Regions from separate parts of the Terribacillus aidingensis genome, predicted to be linked through region 2. Evidence: a T-box and tRNA genes for the amino acid it is inferred to sense, from the RefSeq annotation. Region 2 holds a T-box; the other holds one or more tRNA genes.
The links. The T-box of region 2 lies ahead of thrS (threonine--tRNA ligase). A T-box ahead of a tRNA ligase gene usually reads a tRNA of that ligase, here a tRNA-Thr.
Positions count from the first base shown of each region.

Region 1: it encodes a tRNA-Thr, which carries the amino acid that the T-box ahead of thrS (threonine--tRNA ligase) is inferred to sense. The anticodon was not compared.

Region 1 is NZ_CP159996.1:92,834-102,370, reverse strand. It holds gene ABXS78_RS00625 (arsenic transporter) at 1-847, shown strand, start outside; gene ABXS78_RS00620 (FAD-dependent oxidoreductase) at 860-2,497, shown strand; gene ABXS78_RS00615 (AraC family transcriptional regulator) at 2,544-3,455, opposite strand; gene ABXS78_RS00610 (Atu4866 domain-containing protein) at 3,583-3,831, shown strand; gene ABXS78_RS00605 (SDR family oxidoreductase) at 3,887-4,618, shown strand; tRNA gene ABXS78_RS00600 (tRNA-Thr) at 4,721-4,793, opposite strand; tRNA gene ABXS78_RS00595 (tRNA-Asn) at 4,796-4,870, opposite strand; rRNA gene rrf (5S ribosomal RNA) at 4,902-5,014, opposite strand; rRNA gene ABXS78_RS00585 (23S ribosomal RNA) at 5,251-8,175, opposite strand; rRNA gene ABXS78_RS00580 (16S ribosomal RNA) at 8,354-9,537, opposite strand, start outside.
Region 2 is NZ_CP159996.1:3,352,486-3,362,022, reverse strand. It holds gene ABXS78_RS17340 (FtsX-like permease family protein) at 1-121, shown strand, start outside; gene ABXS78_RS17335 (YdhK family protein) at 240-785, shown strand; gene nikA (nickel ABC transporter substrate-binding protein) at 909-2,438, shown strand; gene nikB (nickel ABC transporter permease) at 2,438-3,385, shown strand; gene nikC (nickel transporter permease) at 3,382-4,224, shown strand; gene ABXS78_RS17315 (ABC transporter ATP-binding protein) at 4,221-5,009, shown strand; gene ABXS78_RS17310 (dipeptide/oligopeptide/nickel ABC transporter ATP-binding protein) at 5,006-5,767, shown strand; gene thrS (threonine--tRNA ligase) at 5,798-6,991, opposite strand; T-box leader at 7,291-7,506, opposite strand; gene ABXS78_RS17300 (nucleotidyltransferase domain-containing protein) at 7,570-8,268, shown strand; gene ABXS78_RS17295 (GNAT family N-acetyltransferase) at 8,282-8,797, shown strand; gene ABXS78_RS17290 (iron ABC transporter permease) at 8,894-9,537, opposite strand, start outside.

The sequences.
Region 1 (9,537 bases), 320 kb from region 2:
TACAACATCACTGCCGCTGATCGTAAGTAACTTGGTGAACATTGTATCAGCTGATTTCTTTAACATCACTTTCCTGGAATATGCTTCGCGTATGATCATTCCGAATTTGATTTCACTTGGGGCAAGCATCCTTGTGCTCTACTTATTTTTCCGAAAACGTATTCCGAAGAACTATGAAGTAAATTATGTGAAACAGCCGTCTTCGGCTATTAAAGACAAGAAAATGTTTAAACTATCTTGGTATGTACTCGCTCTATTAGTGATCGGATATTTGATCTGTGAATTCTTCCATATCCCAGTCTCCTTTGTAGCCGGGGCAATAGCTATCTTCTTCCTGCTTATTGCACGGCGCAGCCCAGCAGTTGAAGCAAAAGCAGTGGTAAAAGGCGCGCCGTGGAACATCGTCTTCTTCTCTATCGGGATGTATGTCGTTGTCTACGGATTGCGTAATGCTGGTCTGACGGATATACTCGCGGACATGATCCAGTATGTGGCAGACCAAGGTATGTTCATCGGCACGATAGGTATGGGATTTATCGCAGCCATTCTGTCTTCGGTCATGAATAATATGCCGACAGTCATGATTGATGCTATCGCGATATCCCAGACGTCCACGTCGGGAGCTATGCGGGAAGCCCTTATTTATGCAAATGTGATCGGTTCTGATCTCGGTCCTAAAATCACGCCGATCGGCTCACTGGCAACGCTGCTATGGCTCCACGTCCTATCCCAGAAAGGTGTCAGAATATCGTGGGGAGCGTATTTCAAAACTGGAATTGTATTAACTATACCAACACTGTTTATAACACTAACAGGACTTTATATATGGTTAGCCATCATCCATTAAAGGAGAGATAATATGAAAATCCGTATAATAGGATCCGTCGCAGCCGGTACCTCCGTCGCAGCAAAAGCACGTCGTAATAATGAAGAAGCAGATATCTGCATTTATGACAGGGATTATGATATCTCTTACAGTGTTTGCGGTATTCCTTATTTTATCGGCGATGAGGTAGAGGAGTTGGAAACACTGAATCCTCGTGATTCAGCTTGGTTCAAAAAGCGCTATAATGTCTCGATTCAAACAAGGCATGAAGTAGTAGATATAGATCATGATAGCAAGACCTTGACTATTATAAACTTGGAGACTGAAGAAACAGCGACAGACACTTACGATGTTCTCGTTTTCGCAACTGGCGCCAGCCCGATAACACCTTCTATAGAAGGTACAGAGCTGGAGCATGTCTTTCACGTGCGTACGATCCAGCATGCAGGCGCCATCGACCAATTCATCGAATCCCGGAAGCCGAGAAGTGCTACGATCATTGGTGCCGGTTATATTGGATTGGAAATGGCCGAACAGCTCACCCATTTAGGGATTGAAGTAACTATAATCCAGCGCAGCAATCAAGTGATGAGGCATCTGGATAAAGATATAGCTGACCGTGTGGCCGATACATTGGAAGCACATGGTGTTAATTTGCTGCTTGGGCAAGAGGCTGTTCGCATTACAGATACAGATGTCATTACGTCAAACGGAGATACAATTACATCTGATATAGTCTTCCTAGCTGCAGGAGTCAAACCAAATACAGCTCTGGCTGAAAAGATTGGCGTTAACATTGGCGAAACAGGCGCAATTGCAGTTAACGAAAAAATGCAGACCAACTTACCTGATGTGTATGCAGTCGGAGATGTAGCAGAGAGCTTTTCTGTTATTACTCGTAACGCCATTTATCGCCCACTCGGGTCCACCGCTAATAAAATGGGACGCATAGCTGGTGATGTCATTACCGGAGGCAATTCTGCTCATCGCGGTATTCTCGGAACAGGGATTGTCCGTGTATTCGAACTAGCTGTTGGGCAGACTGGCATGAACGAACAAGAGGCTCTTGCACAGGGATATGATATCGAGACACTGCATAATATCAAGCCTGCTCGCGCAGCTTATCTTGGAGGCAAAGAGATTACGATAAAAGCTATTGCTGACCGAGCAACCGGCAGACTGCTCGGTGTTCAGGCAGTCGGAGAAGAAGGCGTGGACAAGCGTATTGATGTATTTGTCACCGCTATGACGTTCGGAGCCAAAGCAGAGGACCTGTTCCATCTCGATTTGGCATACGCCCCGCCATTCAGCACGACAAAGGATCCTGTCATGTACACTGGCATGGCACTCGATAATGCCATCAAGAAGCATAATAAGCTGCTTACGCCTAAAGAGCTGCAGCATCGGCTGGCACAAGGCGAGTCTTTCCAGATCATTGATACACGCGCTAAAACCCAATATGACACATCGCACGTACCAGAGGCAGTTAACATACCTTTAGCAAAACTGCGGGAGAAAGCAAATGATCTTGATCCGAAAAAGCCGACCCTCTGCTATTGCAACAGTGGTGTGACGGGCAATGCTGCGCAGAATATATTAAGAAACATGGGATTCAAAGAGGTGTATAATCTCTCTGGTGGGAATAAGAATTATCAGAAGTACAGGAAATAAGAAGAAGCCGCATACTACCGTATGCGGCTTTTTGTTTTTGAATGTACTACGTATTATATAACTTTAGATTCTCTTTCCGATCTCTTCCTGGTGGCTTGCCAAACATTTTTCTGTATTCCCGATTAAAATAAGTGGGACTTTCATATCCAACTTTAAAGGCTGCATCAGCTGCTCTCATATCTTCACCAATGATTAATCTCCTTGCTTCTTGCAGCCGTAATGCTCTCTGGTATTGAATAGGAGTCATAGTTGTAACTCGTTTAAAATGATGATATAAAGCCGACGTGCTAAGGTTTACTTGTTTAGCCAATTCATCTATCTTTATTTCGTGAGAAAAATACTTCTTTAAATAATTTAGAGCAGCGGCTACTTCAGATAACTTACTCCCTTTTGCAGCGAGGTTTTTTACTCTGTCGCCATACTTCCCCTGCATGATACGGTAAAGGATTTCTTTGATAATAAGTGGTGCAAGTATCTCCGTATCTTCAGGAGTATGGAGCAGTTTCACGAGTCTGATTAATGCATCCACAATTGCTTCATTTGTCTGATCTACATATATGCCTCTCTCGGAAATACCTTTATTGGTTGCGTGCTGCTTATACTCTTTTGAAACTTTTGCAATCTGCATGAAATTAAAATTCAACCGAAGACATAGATATGGTTCCTTTTCACTTGCCTCTAATATTTCTCCGATAACTGGCAGATCAACTGCTACGACTAAGTAATCACCCTTCTGGTAAAAGAAGTCCTCCCCATTAACAGATACCAATTTTCTTCCTTGCAGAACAATGCATAACGCAGGTTCATGCATTGTATGTACAGGTTCCAGCGGCTTTGCAGATCGAATAAATTCCAAACCAGAGATAAGTGTAAGATTCGTACCATCCTTGGTTGCAAGTGTTGTGACTAACTTTGTAAGCTCGCGTTCTTTCAATTGCAATTGTTCTTCCGATGACATGGAATACATCCTCCTTTGTAGAGCTCATCAGCTTGGAGAATAGGGCAAGAATTAAAGAGATGCCGGCTACCGCCCCATGCTTACTTTCCTTGATACTAATAGTAGATCAGAAAAGGAGTGATATCGTTTGAAGATTACTACTCATTCTTATGCTGGACTTTGGGTCACCAAAGATCGGTATATCCGGCATGAACTGCTGCCCGAAGGACGCTATGTGGAAGCTCGCGGCAATGTCGAAGGCGCCTATACAGGTGCTTATCAAATTATAGGTGACCACATTGAATACCAAGATGATACTGGTTTCACAGCAGATGGAGATTTTCGTAACGGGATCTTATACCACGCAGGAATGATCCTATATCGTGACCAAGAATAATGTGGTCCCGTAAAGAGTCTTCTATCAAAGTTGAATTAGAAAGGAAGATACAAGCATGAGTATAAAGAATAAAGTTATTCTTGTCACTGGAGGAAGCAGCGGTATCGGGGCAGCTACTGTAGAATTGTTAGCTGAAAATGGTGCTGTTGTAATTGCTGCAGCCCGCAGAACAGATAAATTAGAAACAGTTGTATCTATAATCCGCCAAAAAGGGTATATAGCCGATTATAAGCAGCTCGATGTTACAGACTTTAATCAAATGCAGGATACAGTAGAAGAGATTATAGAGTCATACGGAAAAATTGATGTTATTGTAAATAATGCTGGTGTAATGCCACTATCAAAATTGGAATCTCTGAAAATTGATGAATGGAATCGTATGATTGATGTAAATATCCGAGGTGTCCTCCATGGTATTGGCGCTGCATTACCTCTGATGAAGGAACAGCATAGCGGACATATTATTAATATCGCTTCTATAGGCGCATACGAAGTAACCCCAACAGCAGCAGTTTATTGCGCAACCAAATATGCGGTCCGTGCAATCACGGAAGGATTGCGACAGGAAGCAACAAATAATATTCGTGCAACTCTAATTTCACCGGGTGTAACTGAATCTGAACTGGCTGATCATATTACTGATAAACAAGCGAGTGAAGCTATGCTCGAATATCGCCGACTAGCTCTTCCTGCTTCTGCTATTGCAAAGGCCATTCTTTATGCAATTTCACAACCAGCAGAGATCGATGTGAGTGAATTGATTGTAAGACCTTCTTTATCATCATAAATTACAGAAAAAGCCCTTTCTAGTATGATAGGGCTCAATAGTTAAAAATCTATAAAATCAAAAAAAGTATTAGAGTAATTAAACTCTAATACTTTTTTTCTAAGCTTCCTAGCGGACTTGAACCGCTGACCCCCACCTTACCATGGTGGTGCTCTACCGACTGAGCTAAGGAAGCGATGGCTCCACAGGCAGGATTCGAACCTGCGACCGATCGGTTAACAGCCGATAGCTCTACCACTGAGCTACTGTGGATCAATATTAAATATGTATACAAAAAAGAACTGCCTGGCAGTGTCCTACTCTCACGGGGCGAACCCAACTACCATCGGCGCTGAAGAGCTTAACTACTGTGTTCGGCATGGGAACAGGTGTGACCTCTTCGCTATTACCACCAGACAATTCAAGAATTCAATTGGAAATGAACCCTCAAAACTAGATAAGAAACATGTCCTGCCAGACATTTCATGCGGCCAAGCACCGGAGTGCTTGGACTTTGGCGTTGACTTACTCGTCAGATCCAGCTCCAGGAACCAGAAACTCCAGCCTAAGCGATAGCCCTGCAAGGGTAAAACCACCCTTTCCGGCCTCTCACTTATACTTGCATTTCTAAGCGGTTCCCTCCGCTTTTCGTTTTAGTTAAGTCCTCGATCGATTAGTATTCGTCAGCTGCACGTGTCACCACGCTTCCACCTCGAACCTATCTACCTCATCGTCTCTGAGGGATCTTACTCATTTAAAATGATGAGAAGTCTCATCTTGAGGGGGGCTTCATGCTTAGATGCTTTCAGCACTTATCCCTTCCGCACGTAGCTACCCAGCTATGCTCCTGGCGGAACAACTGGTGCACCAGCGGTGCGTCCATCCCGGTCCTCTCGTACTAAGGACAGCTCCTCTCAAACTTCTAACGCCCACGACGGATAGGGACCGAACTGTCTCACGACGTTCTGAACCCAGCTCGCGTACCGCTTTAATGGGCGAACAGCCCAACCCTTGGGACCGACTACAGCCCCAGGATGCGATGAGCCGACATCGAGGTGCCAAACCTCCCCGTCGATGTGGACTCTTGGGGGAGATAAGCCTGTTATCCCCGGGGTAGCTTTTATCCGTTGAGCGACGGCCCTTCCATACGGCACCGCCGGATCACTAAGCCCGACTTTCGTCCCTGCTCGACTTGTAGGTCTCGCAGTCAAGCTCCCTTCTGCCTTTGCACGCTACGAATGATTTCCAACCATTCTGAGGGAACCTTTGGGCGCCTCCGTTACTCTTTGGGAGGCGACCGCCCCAGTCAAACTGCCCACCTGACACTGTCTCCGAACCGGATAACGGTTCTGGGTTAGAATGTCAATACAGCCAGGGTGGTATCCCACGGATGCCTCCACCGAAGCTGGCGCTCCGGCTTCTAAGGCTCCCACCTATCCTGTACAAGCTGTACCAACATTCCATATCAGGCTACAGTAAAGCTCCACGGGGTCTTTCCGTCCTGTCGCGGGTAATGCGCATCTTCACGCATAGTATAATTTCACCGGGTCTCTCGTTGAGACAGTGCCCAAGTCGTTGCACCTTTCGTGCGGGTCGGAACTTACCCGACAAGGAATTTCGCTACCTTAGGACCGTTATAGTTACGGCCGCCGTTTACTGGGGCTTCGGTTCACAGCTTCGGGACGAAGTCCCTAACCATTCCCCTTAACCTTCCAGCACCGGGCAGGTGTCAGCCCCTATACTTCGCCTTACGGCTTTGCAGAGACCTGTGTTTTTGCTAAACAGTCGCTTGGGCCTTTTCACTGCGGCTTCTCCTTAAAAGAAGCACCCCTTCTCCCGAAGTTACGGGGTCATTTTGCCGAGTTCCTTAACGAGAGTTCTCCCGATCATCTTCGGTTACTCACCGTGCCTACCTGTGTCGGTTTGCGGTACGGGCACCTATTTCCTCACTAGAGGCTTTTCTTGGCAGTGTGAAATCAGGAACTTCGGTACTAAATTTCCCTCCCCATAACCGCCTGGAATAGTGTTGAGTGGATTTGCCTGCTCAACTTCCTCACGGCTTGGACGCGCATAACCAGCAGCGCGCTTTCCCTATCCTCCTGCGTCCCCCCATCGTTCAAGCGGATTTAGGTGGTACAGGAATATCAACCTGTTGTCCATCGCCTACGCCTTTCGGCCTCGGCTTAGGCCCCGACTAACCCTGAGCGGACGAGCCTTCCTCAGGAAACCTTGGGCTTTCGATGAAAGAGATTCTCACTCTTTTTTCGCTACTCATACCGGCATTCTCACTTCTAAGCGCTCCAGCCGTCCTCACGATCGACCTTCACTGCCCTTAGAACGCTCTCCTACCACTGACATCGTAGATGTCAATCCGCAGCTTCGGTGGTGTGTTTAGCCCCGGTATATTTTCGGCGCAGCGTCACTCGACCAGTGAGCTATTACGCACTCTTTCAATGATGGCTGCTTCTAAGCCAACATCCTGGTTGTCTAAGCAACGCCACATCCTTTTCCACTTAACACACACTTTGGGACCTTAGCTGGCGGTCTGGGCTGTTTCCCTTTCGACCATGAACCTTATCACCCATAGTCTGACTCCCAAAGTAGATTGATTGGCATTCGGAGTTTGACTGAATTCGGTAACCCGATGAGGGCCCCTAGTCCAATCAGTGCTCTACCTCCAACCATCATCCTTTGAGGCTAGCCCTAAAGCTATTTCGGAGAGAACCAGCTATCTCCGTGTTCGATTGGCATTTCACCCCTACCCACACCTCATCCCCGCACTTTTCAACGTGCGTGGGTTCGGGCCTCCAGTCAGTGTTACCTGACCTTCACCCTGGACATGGGTAGATCACACGGTTTCGGGTCTACGACCACCTACTATATCGCCCTATTCAGACTCGCTTTCGCTGCGGCTCCGTCTATACAACTTAACCTTGCAGGGGATCGTAACTCGCCGGTCCATTCTACAAAAGGTACGCCGTCACCCATTAACGGGCTTCGACTACTTGTAGGCACACGGTTTCAGGATCTATTTCACTCCCCTTCCGGGGTGCTTTTCACCTTTCCCTCACGGTACTGGTTCACTATCGGTCACTAGGGAGTATTTAGCCTTGGGAGATGGTCCTCCCGGATTCCGACGGAATTTCACGTGTTCCGCCGTACTCAGGATACACTCCGGAGGAAACCACATTTCAAATACAGGGCTCTTACCTTCTATGGCGGGCCATTCCAAGCCGCTTCGTCTATATGGTTTCTTTGTAACTCCAAAGGAGTGTCCTACAACCCCAGAAGGCAAGCCTTCTGGTTTGGGCTAATTCCGTTTCGCTCGCCGCTACTCAGGAAATCGCATTTGCTTTCTCTTCCTCCGGGTAATGAGATGTTTCAGTTCCCCGGGTCTGCCTCGTATCACCTATGTATTCAGTGATACGTACTATCCAATAACGGATAGCGGGTTCCCCCATTCGGAAATCTTCGGATCAAAGCTTACTTACAGCTCCCCGAAGCATATCGGTGTTAGTCCCGTCCTTCATCGGCTCCTAGTGCCAAGGCATCCACCGTGCGCCCTTCTTCACTTAACTAATAACGCATGATAAATCTATAAATCGCGACAATAAATTGTCGGCTTTAAAGTTTGATGTTCTGGCATGTTGTTTCTTATCTAGTTTTCAAGGTTCACAAGAGAGATTGATCTCTCAAAACTGAACAAACAACCAATTACGATGTCTACTACGAAGTAGTAGTTCCAATTATCCTTAGAAAGGAGGTGATCCAGCCGCACCTTCCGATACGGCTACCTTGTTACGACTTCACCCCAATCATTGATCCCACCTTCGGCGGCTGGCTCCAAAAGGTTACCTCACCGACTTCGGGTGTTACCAACTCTCGTGGTGTGACGGGCGGTGTGTACAAGGCCCGGGAACGTATTCACCGCGGCATGCTGATCCGCGATTACTAGCGATTCCGGCTTCATGCAGGCGAGTTGCAGCCTGCAATCCGAACTGAGAATGGTTTTATGGGATTCGCTTAGCCTCGCGGCTTTGCTGCCCTTTGTACCATCCATTGTAGCACGTGTGTAGCCCAGGTCATAAGGGGCATGATGATTTGACGTCATCCCCACCTTCCTCCGGTTTGTCACCGGCAGTCACTCTAGAGTGCCCAACTGAATGCTGGCAACTAGAATCAAGGGTTGCGCTCGTTGCGGGACTTAACCCAACATCTCACGACACGAGCTGACGACAACCATGCACCACCTGTCACGCTGTCCCCGAAGGGAACGCTCTGTCTCCAGAGTTGTCAGCGGATGTCAAGACCTGGTAAGGTTCTTCGCGTTGCTTCGAATTAAACCACATGCTCCACCGCTTGTGCGGGCCCCCGTCAATTCTTTTGAGTTTCAGCCTTGCGGCCGTACTCCCCAGGCGGAGTGCTTAATGCGTTAACTTCAGCACTAAGGGGCGGAAACCCCCTAACACCTAGCACTCATCGTTTACGGCGTGGACTACCAGGGTATCTAATCCTGTTTGCTCCCCACGCTTTCGCTCCTCAGCGTCAGTTACAGACCAGAGAGTCGCCTTCGCCACTGGTGTTCCTCCACATATCTACGCATTTCACCGCTACACGTGGAATTCCACTCTCCTCTTCTGCACTCAAGTTCCCCAGTTTCCAATGACCCTCCACAGTTGAGCTGTGGGCTTTCACATCAGACTTAAGAAACCGCCTACGAGCCCTTTACGCCCAATAATTCCGGACAACGCTTGCCCCCTACGTATTACCGCGGCTGCTGGCACGTAGTTAGCCGGGGCTTTCTGGTTAGGTACCGTCAAGGTACGAGCAGTTACTCTCGTACTTGTTCTTCCCTAACAACAGAGCTTTACGACCCGAAGGCCTTCATCGCTCACGCGGCGTTGCTCCGTCAGACTTTCGTCCATTGCGGAAGATTCCCT
Region 2 (9,537 bases):
GTTCGGCTCATCCTTATGGATTCCTATGCTGGCTGTTATGGTTGTTTATACGCTGCTATATTCCATATTTGGTGCTCTATCTGTGATGTATTACAAACAGGTTATAGCAAAAACCCTCTAGGACAGTCAACAGACTGTCCTTTTTGTGTGTCAGCATTCTTATGTTAACGATAAAGATGGAAGGGTATAGGGGTAGGAGAGTATGATACATACTAATGCTAGAAAAGGAGGAGAATCAAATGAGGATACTAATGATTCTGCTTTTGGCAGTGTTCATGTTAAGTGCATGCGGCAATGATGAAATGCAAACACAAGATAGCCAAGGTGCCGAGGAAATGAAACATATGCAGCATGATGAATCCGGAAAATTGCCAGAGGGCCTGGAGGAAGCAGATGATCCTAAATTTCAGCTAGGCAGCAAAGTGATTATCCAGGCTGACCATATGGAAGGGATGCAAGGTGCCGAAGCGACCATTGTCGGTGCATTTGATACATATGCATATGAAATTACATATACACCAACGGATGGCGGCAAGCACGTGGATCACCATCGCTGGGTGATCCAGGAAGAGCTGAAGGAGGCGAATGAGCATCCGCTAGAACCGGGAATCGAGGCTACGCTTGAGGCTGACCATATGGAAGGGATGAAGGGCGCAACTGCGATTGTGGAAAAAGTAGAGGATACAACAGTATATATGGTCGACTACACTTCGACAGCAACAGGGGAAGAAGTGAAAAACCATAAGTGGCTGACGGAAGAAGAATTGTCACCATTAAAAGAATAGCTCCATAGCGGGGCTATTTTTTTATGGAAATTTATCTTTACAAATAGTAATCATTACGATAACATACAAAACGTAATGATTACGAAATTATCTCATACATATAGATTTAGAGGAGGAAACAGGATGAAGAAATTATGGATGAAGGTTTTAGGAGTAGCAGGATTGATAGTACTGCTTGCAGCTTGTACGAATAATGCAGATTCGGAGGGTGATAAAAAGCATCTGACCTTCGTTTATAATTTCGCGACGAATTCCTTGGATCCGAATGTAGACTCCAGCTACGTACCTTTGCGTGCAGGTATGACAGAAACGTTGGTTCGATTGAATGAAGAAACACTGAAGATTGAACCGTGGCTTGCAGAGAGCTGGGAAGGTACAAACGAAGGTAGAGAATGGACAATCAAGCTTCGTGAAGGTATCAAATTCCAAAACGGAGAACCGATGGATGCAGCTGCGGTAAAAGCATCATTGGAGAGATCTTTAAAGGATAACGTAGCCATCCAAAATGCATTGAAAATTGATACTATCGAAGCAATAGATGACAGGACATTGCAGGTTACGAATACACAGGCATTTCCGGAATTCGTTTCAGAACTTGTAAACCCCAACGTATCCATCATTGATGTGGAAGCAGGAGACTTTGTAAATAATCCGATTGGGACAGGCCCTTTCAAACTGGAATCCTTCACACCAGGCAGCAAATTGGAGCTGGTTCGGAACGAGGATTATTGGGATGAAAAAGCAAAGCTGGATTCTGTGACGTTCTCCTTCAATGAAGATGCGAATGCACGCTCCTTAGCATTAGAATCGGGTGATGCGGATGTTGTATTTCGTCCAGAAACAGAAAGCATCGAGAGCTTGGAAGCAAAGGATGGCATTAAGGTTGAATCGACAGAGACCTTCCGCGTTCACCAGATGACGATGAATATGGAGCGGGAAGAACTAAAGGATGTAAATGTTCGTAAGGCATTAGACGCCTTGATTAATCGAGATGAAATCGCTGATTCTGTATTGCTTGGGTATGCACAGCCGGCTAAAGGCCCATTCCCCGATTCCCTGCCATTCGCACCAAGCTATAGTGACCATGAAACAGGAGAAGATGTGGCAAAGGACTATCTGGAGAAGGCTGGCTATTCGCTAGTGGATGGCAAGATGCAGAAAGACGGGGAACCTCTTGAGCTCACAATGCTGACATACTCTGCCAGGGCTGATCTTCCATTGATTGCTCAAATATTCCAATCTGATGCGAAGAAACTTGGTATTGAAGTAGAACTGCGTCAAATCGAGATTCCGGAAGAATATATGGCAGCAAATCGGGATTGGGATCTGGCCACATACAGTAATCTGACAGCACCTCGTGGGGATGCAGGGTACTACTTGAATGCGACGTATCATCCAGATGGAGCTTTGAATTTCAGCGGGGCAGATGAACCAGAGCTGACGAAAATCATCGATGAATTAAATGTAACAGTTGATACAGACAAGCGTGCAGAACTAGCGGAAGCTGCTGCTAACTATGTGGATGAAAACCAAATCAATTCGTTTGTGATTTATCCAGACACGCTCGTAGCTTATGATGAAACAAAAGTAAAGAACTGGGTAACAACAAGAAGTGAGTATTATATGATTACAAATCAATTGGATGTGAAGTGATGTTTCGTATTATCGGGAGACGGCTGCTGGAGGTTGTGCTATTCATTTTATTTGTCACCTTCTTCAGTTTTCTTTTCCTTCGCCTTGCACCAGGAGATCCAGCGCTCACAATCCTGAATGTGGATGAGCTGAATGTAAGCCAAGAGCAAGTAGAAGCACTTAGGGAAGATATGGGCTTCAACGATCCTTTGCTTGTTCAATATGGAAAGTGGCTGTTGGAGTTTATTCAACTTGATTTTGGAAATTCATATATAACTAGTCAGCCGGTTGCAGAGATGCTGCTGACGGGACTTCCAGCTACACTGGAGCTGACGATCGGTTCCTTGATCGTTATGCTCTTGGTTGCTATTCCGTTAGGCTCGCTGTCAGCTCTATATAAGGATAGCTGGATTGACCATATCAGCAGATATTTTTCCATTATCGGAGCAGCTGTTCCTAGTTTCTGGCTCGGACTTATCTTGATAGATATGTTCGCTGTGAGGCTTAGCTGGTTCCCAACAATGGGACGTGACAGTTTGTTATCCCTTATCCTGCCATCAGTGACATTAGGACTTGCTATTGCAGGTGTTTACGTGCGGCTGCTTCGTTCCAGTCTGTTAGACTCCTTAGGGCAGGAGTTTGTCCGCGCGGCGAGAGCACGAGGTATTTCAGAAAGTCGCATCTTCTTCTCACATGCTTTCCGATACAGTTTGCCGCCTGTCATCACAGTATTCGGTGTCAGTCTGGGCAGCTTGATTGGAGGCGTTGTCGTGGTGGAAGTATTATTCGCTTACCCCGGTGTAGGAAAGCTAGTCGTTGACTCTATACGTCAACGTGATTACCCGCTGATTCAAGGCTATATTGTTCTGATGGCGGCTATCGTGTTTGTCGTGAATACATTAGTGGATCTATCTTATCGATATGTAAATCCTGAACTTCGTCTAAAGAAAGGAACATCAGCTAGATGAGTGTTATGGCTCTTTCCCCGAAAAGAATAAAGAAAGCCAGAGTCTGGCTGATTAGTGCGCTATTGCTTCTGTTGTTATCGGCAGTGGCATATACGTTTCTTTATTTGAAGCACGATGCTAATATGACAGATGTTGGGAACCGACTGGCGTCACCGTCCTGGGAACATCCGATGGGAACTGACCATTTAGGGCGTGATGTACTTACGAGGCTCTTACTCGGCTTCCGCCTGACTGTCGGCTACAGTGTGATTGCTTTGGCAGCAGCAGTCATCATTGGTGTTCCATTCGGTTTGCTTGCTGGATTAAAGGGAGGTTGGGTTGATCGCCTATTCATGCGAATTGCCGATGGCTTCCTTGCCTTTCCGGATACAGTGATAGCCATTGTACTTAGCGGTTTGCTGGGGCCCGGTATTGGAAATTTGCTTTTTGCAATTGTTCTCGTGAAGTGGGTCAACTATGCCAGGATGGTGCGCAGTACAGTGCTGACAGAAGTGCAAAAAGACTACATCACCATTGCCCGAATTAATGGTCTTTCCACATTTACAATTATGCGCAAACATCTGATGCCACATATTATTGGGAACGTACTCGTTTTAGCCAGTTTAGATTTTGGTAAGATCATCTTGCTGATCTCCTCGCTTTCCTATATCGGACTCGGAGCACAGCCTCCGACGCCAGAGTGGGGCGCTATGCTGAACGAGTCCAGACCTTATTTCCAAGCGAACCCGGAAATGATGATATATCCTGGACTTGCAATAGTGGTGGTAGTGTTGGTGGCAAATATCCTTGGTGACTATTTACGAGATAAATTCGATGTGAAAAAGGAGGTGCAGCCATGATTTTATCGATTAAAGATCTAACCGTATCACATGGTGAGAAAACGATTGTGGATCATGTCAGTCTAACTATCGATAAAGGAGAGTGGTTTGCCCTCGTAGGTCAAAGTGGCAGCGGGAAAACGATGCTGTCACAAGCAATCGGCCAGTTGCTTGGACCTAATCTAAGAGCCTCTGGCAGTGTAATTTACCAAGGCAGCAATATCCTTGAACGCCCAAAAACAGAAATGAACCAATTGCGAGGAAAGGCGATCAGTTACATTTTCCAAGACTATAACGGTTCTTTTACCCCCTTTCTGACGATTCAGCAGCATATGGAAGAGTATTTGCTAACACATGGAGTGCAAGAAAAGAAAAAGCGTAAAAATATGATAAATGAAGCATTTGAATCGGTTGGTCTGGATGCAGCTTTTATTAAGAGATACCCATTTCAGCTGAGCGGAGGCCAGCTGCAGCGTGCATCTATAGCACTTGCACTTCTTTTAGAACCTGATATTTTGATTGCAGATGAAGCAACAACTGCACTTGATAGTGTATCTGCGCATCGAATTCTTTCACTGCTTCAAGAGCTCCAGCAAAAAAAGGGCTGTGCGATTCTTTTCATCACCCATGATTGGCGGCATGTTGCTCGTTATGCAGATAAAATTGCTGTTATGAAAGATGGGAAAATCATTGAAGCTGGATCAAAACAAAAGCTCATCCATCAGCCGGAACATGCGTATACCAAACAGCTGATCCATGCTGCACCTACGCTTCCAATGCGTATCAAGGAGGTAAGCAAATCATGACTGTTATGGAAATAAGTAATCTGAAGAAGAGCTATAATCCCGGTAAGCTGGCTGTGAATGATTTGTCTCTTTCCATACATCAAGGGGAGAGCTTGGGGTTGGTAGGCGAAAGCGGCTGCGGCAAAAGTACACTGGCTCGCTGCCTGCTAGGTGTCGAAAAGATTGATGATGGATCCATCAGTTTTGATGGTACACCGCTAGCCAATGCAAATCGCAAGGAGCTTCGAGACTATCGCCGAAACGTTCAGACAGTCTTTCAAAATCCAACAGCTGCATTGAATCCAAAGCTGAAAATCAAGGATTCTTTGCTTGATCCTTACATGCAGTTTCAGCAGGAACTCCAACTGGAGCATTTTACATTCCATTCAAAACAAAGTTTTGTAGAACAACTGCTTGAAGCAGTTGAACTGCCGGAAGAACTTGGCGACCGTTATCCGCATGAGCTGAGCGGCGGGCAAAAGCAGCGCGTTACCATTGCGCGCGCCATCAGTATCGAGCCAAAACTCATTGTCCTGGATGAACCGACAGCAAGTCTTGATGTGCTTTCCCAAGGAGCCATTCTCGAGCTGCTTGCTTCCCTGCAAAAGACATTAGGCATGTCCTATCTGTTCATTTCACATGATTTAGCCGCAGTTTATCAGCTGTGTCAGCGCATCGCTGTCATGAAAGATGGGGAACTGCTTGATATATTTCAGAAGGAAGAAATTTACGATAATAGCCGTCATGCTTACACGAAAGAATTGATTCGTATATTTTAAGCGGATGCTCCAAGAGCACCCGCTTTTTTCTTATCCCTCAAACTGTTTCATAAGATCCAACAAAGGCATTTCCCCAAGATTGCCTTCCGGGCGTTTCCGGACAGCAACTGTCTTATTTTGCATTTCATTATCGCCTACAATAAGCAGATAAGGCACTTTTTGCTGCGATCCCTCTCGTATCTTCAATCCGATCTTTTCTGAACGATCATCCACTGATACACGGTACCCCCCCTTACGCAATTCCGCACAAACTGCATGAGCATAATCCGCATGTGCATCACTTATCGGGAGAACACTTGCTTGAACAGGTGCCAACCAGAATGGGAAGTCTCCTGCGTAATGCTCGATGAGAATGGCCATAAAGCGCTCGATTGATCCGTAGATAGCCCGGTGAATCATAATCGGCTGTCTGCGGCTGTTTTCTTGATCCACATAGCTGCAATCGAATTTCTCCGGCATCTGGAAATCAAGCTGAACAGTCCCGCATTGCCAGCTGCGCCCAAGGCTGTCGAGAATATGAAAATCGATTTTCGGGCCATAAAATGCACCGTCTCCAGCGTTTACTTTATACACAATACCTTGGCGTTTCAAAACATTCTCCAATGCTGCCTCCGCCTTATCCCAAACAGCGGGTGAACCCATGAAGTCTTCTGGGCGAGTGGATAGCTCTACTTCATAAGAAAAGCCAAATAGACTGTAAAAGTCATCGATCAGCTGCAGTACTTTTTCCACTTCTTGTTCAATCTGATCTTCACGGACGAACAGATGCGCATCATCCTGTGTGAATGACCGAACACGCAGCAATCCATTCAGGGAACCAGACAGTTCGTGCCGGTGAACAAGCCCTAATTCTGCATAACGCATTGGAAGATCGCGATAGCTGCGGAGCTTGCTGTTGTAAATCAGTACGGCGCCCGGACAGCTCATTGGTTTAATAGCATAGCGCTGATCATCCACTTCTGAGAAATACATGTTTTCGTGATAATGATCCCAGTGACCGGACTGCTCCCAGAGCTGCTGCTTCATCATGATTGGAGTTTTGATTTCATCATATCCAGCTTGGGCATGTTTTTCTTTCCACAGCTCCTCCAATTTATTGCGCAATACCATTCCCTTTGGCAAGAAGAAAGGCATGCCAGGTGCTTCCTCCATGCTTAGGAAAAGCTCGAGTTGCTGTCCGAGTTTGCGATGGTTTCGTTTTTCTGCTTCTGCTTGTTTATTCATGATAATTCCTCCTTTAGATATAAAAAAGACCACAATCCTCCCGTGATCGGGACGATTGTGGTCGTGGTTCCACCCAAAATTTCGCCAATACTGGCGCTTCATTCGTGATAACGGATTTCCCGATAGCGGATACTGCTAGTTCCCCGCTATAGCTTGAAGGTGGTAATCCAAATCGTTCTCCTGCAGGGCTCTCAGCCGGTGACCCTGCTTTCTGTCAGGAGAAGGATGATCTGAATCATGTCCTTCGCATTGCTTTTTAAGATATAAAATTGTAAACAAAAAGACCGCACTCATCTCTCTAAAGGGACGATTGCGGTCGTGGTTCCACCCTAATTCCATCAGCATATAGCTGATGCTTCAAAATACGATAACGGTCTTCCCGATTACGGATACTTGTGTTTCCCCGTAATAGCTCCAAGGCGGTAATGCATATGCTTATCTGCGAAGGTTCCAGCAATTCCTTCGCTCTCTGAAAGATAGAGGCGTGTGCATCTTGTCCTTATCAACGCTTCTGTTTTGTTGTATGCTCATTATACAGATACTGGATATAGACGTCAAATGAAAATGAGGGATTTTTTTTGAGAGACCCAAAAGATACTGCCAAAAGATTCATCGAAATCCACCATCCGGACTGCACAGGAGCAATGCTGGCAGGAAGCTGTGCCAGAGGGGAAGCAACAGCCACTTCTGACCTGGATATCATTATTCTGTATGCGGGAGAAAATAGGGCGTACAGAGAATCTTTGCATTTTGATGGGTGGCCGATAGAGGTGTTTGTTTACACAGGAGAGGCCTACAAGAATTTCTTTGCCAGTGACGCAGAACGAGGAATCCCTTCCATGCCAAGGATGGTGAGTGAAGCGATTGTACTGAAAGAAGCGCCAGTTGTTACCAAAATGAAATCCGAAGCAAGCATTATATTTGCTGCTGGACCTTCGCCTTGGGACAAACAAAAAATCGATCATAATCGGTATATGATTACGAATCTAATTGATGATTTCCTTGATAAAGAGGTAGGCGGGGAAGCGTATTTCCTGGTTAATGCAATCGTCAATGATCTGGCGATATTTACGCTTCGCACCAGCCGGCATTGGATTGGTTCAGGTAAATGGATGTTCCGGGAATTGAAGAGCATGGACTCAGATCTTGCAATTCAATTTGAACAAAGCTTAGAAGCATTTTATAAGCAACATGATAAGCAAGCTATTGTACAGCTGGCAGATGATTGCTTGGAGCCGTACGGTGGACGCCTATTCGAAGGATATTACTTGGGTTGAGGGGGAAAAATCTATGAAAATAAGAAAATTGACAGCAGCTGATGCAGAAGCTTACTGGGAACTAAGACTACAAGCCTTGCAGGCACATCCGGATGCATTTGGCACCTCCTATGAGGATGCAGTGAAACAGGAAAATCCAATAGAACGGATAAGGGGAAATTTTGAGAGTCCGGATGCTGAGACGTATGGGATATTTCTGGATCGGAATCTCGCCGGCAATGCAACATTAAGATATGAAAAGCCTGTAAAGCTCCGCCACCGTGCAGATTTAGTAGCAGTTTATCTAGCTCCTGAAACAAGAGGAAAAGGGTACGGAAAAAAGCTGATAGCGCATATGATCCAAGTGGCAAAAGAACGGGAAGGAATTGAAAAGGTAAACCTTGTCGTAGCTGCGACAAATCCGGTTGCCAAGCATGTTTACGAACAAGCTGGTTTCCGGCAATTTGGCGTAGAAAAGCATGCATTGAAAATAGGAGATACATATATTTCAGAGATACATATGGCTTTGATTTTGGAGGAGAGCAAATGAATTTCATTTTTGATTTGGATGGTACCATCTAACCCGGAGATCCTACGAACTGATATTTAGTATAGTAAGCAAATGAACCCTCTCATTAGCGAGGGTTCATTCTTTAATCAACAAGTAGATAAAATAAGGTGCGCCAATCGCCGAAACTACCAAACCAATTGGAATTTCAGATGGCGCCAGAATCGTTCGCGATAAAGTATCGGCTACAAGCATAATGAGAGCTCCGATCAGTGCGCAAATCGGAAGCAGATGCTTGTGATTCGGTCCAACGATACGCCTTGCCAAGTGCGGTGCGACAAGTCCGAGGAAGGTAATTGCTCCTCCAGCGGCTACGCAAGCTCCCGCCAGTGCAACAGCAAGGAGCAGCAGGATTGTGCGCTCTTTTTGCACCGGAGCCCCGACACCGACAGCGATTTGGTCGCCTAGTGTCAAAACGTTTAATGCTTTTGCTTTATAAATTGCATATGGGACGAGCAGTATAATCCAAGGCAAGAGTGCAAGGACATAATTCCAGCTCGTCTGCCAGATGCTGCCGTTCAGCCAGATTGTCGCCTGCGTGAAATCCTTCGGTTCCATCATAAGCTGGAAGACGATGATCAGACCGCCGAAGGCAGCGTTTATCCCAATACCGACAAGAATTAGACGGACTGGCGTAACACCTTTTTTCCAAGCTAATGCGTAAATAAGGCATGCTGCGAGGAACGCCCCAGCGAATGCGAATAGTGGCATGATGAATACTT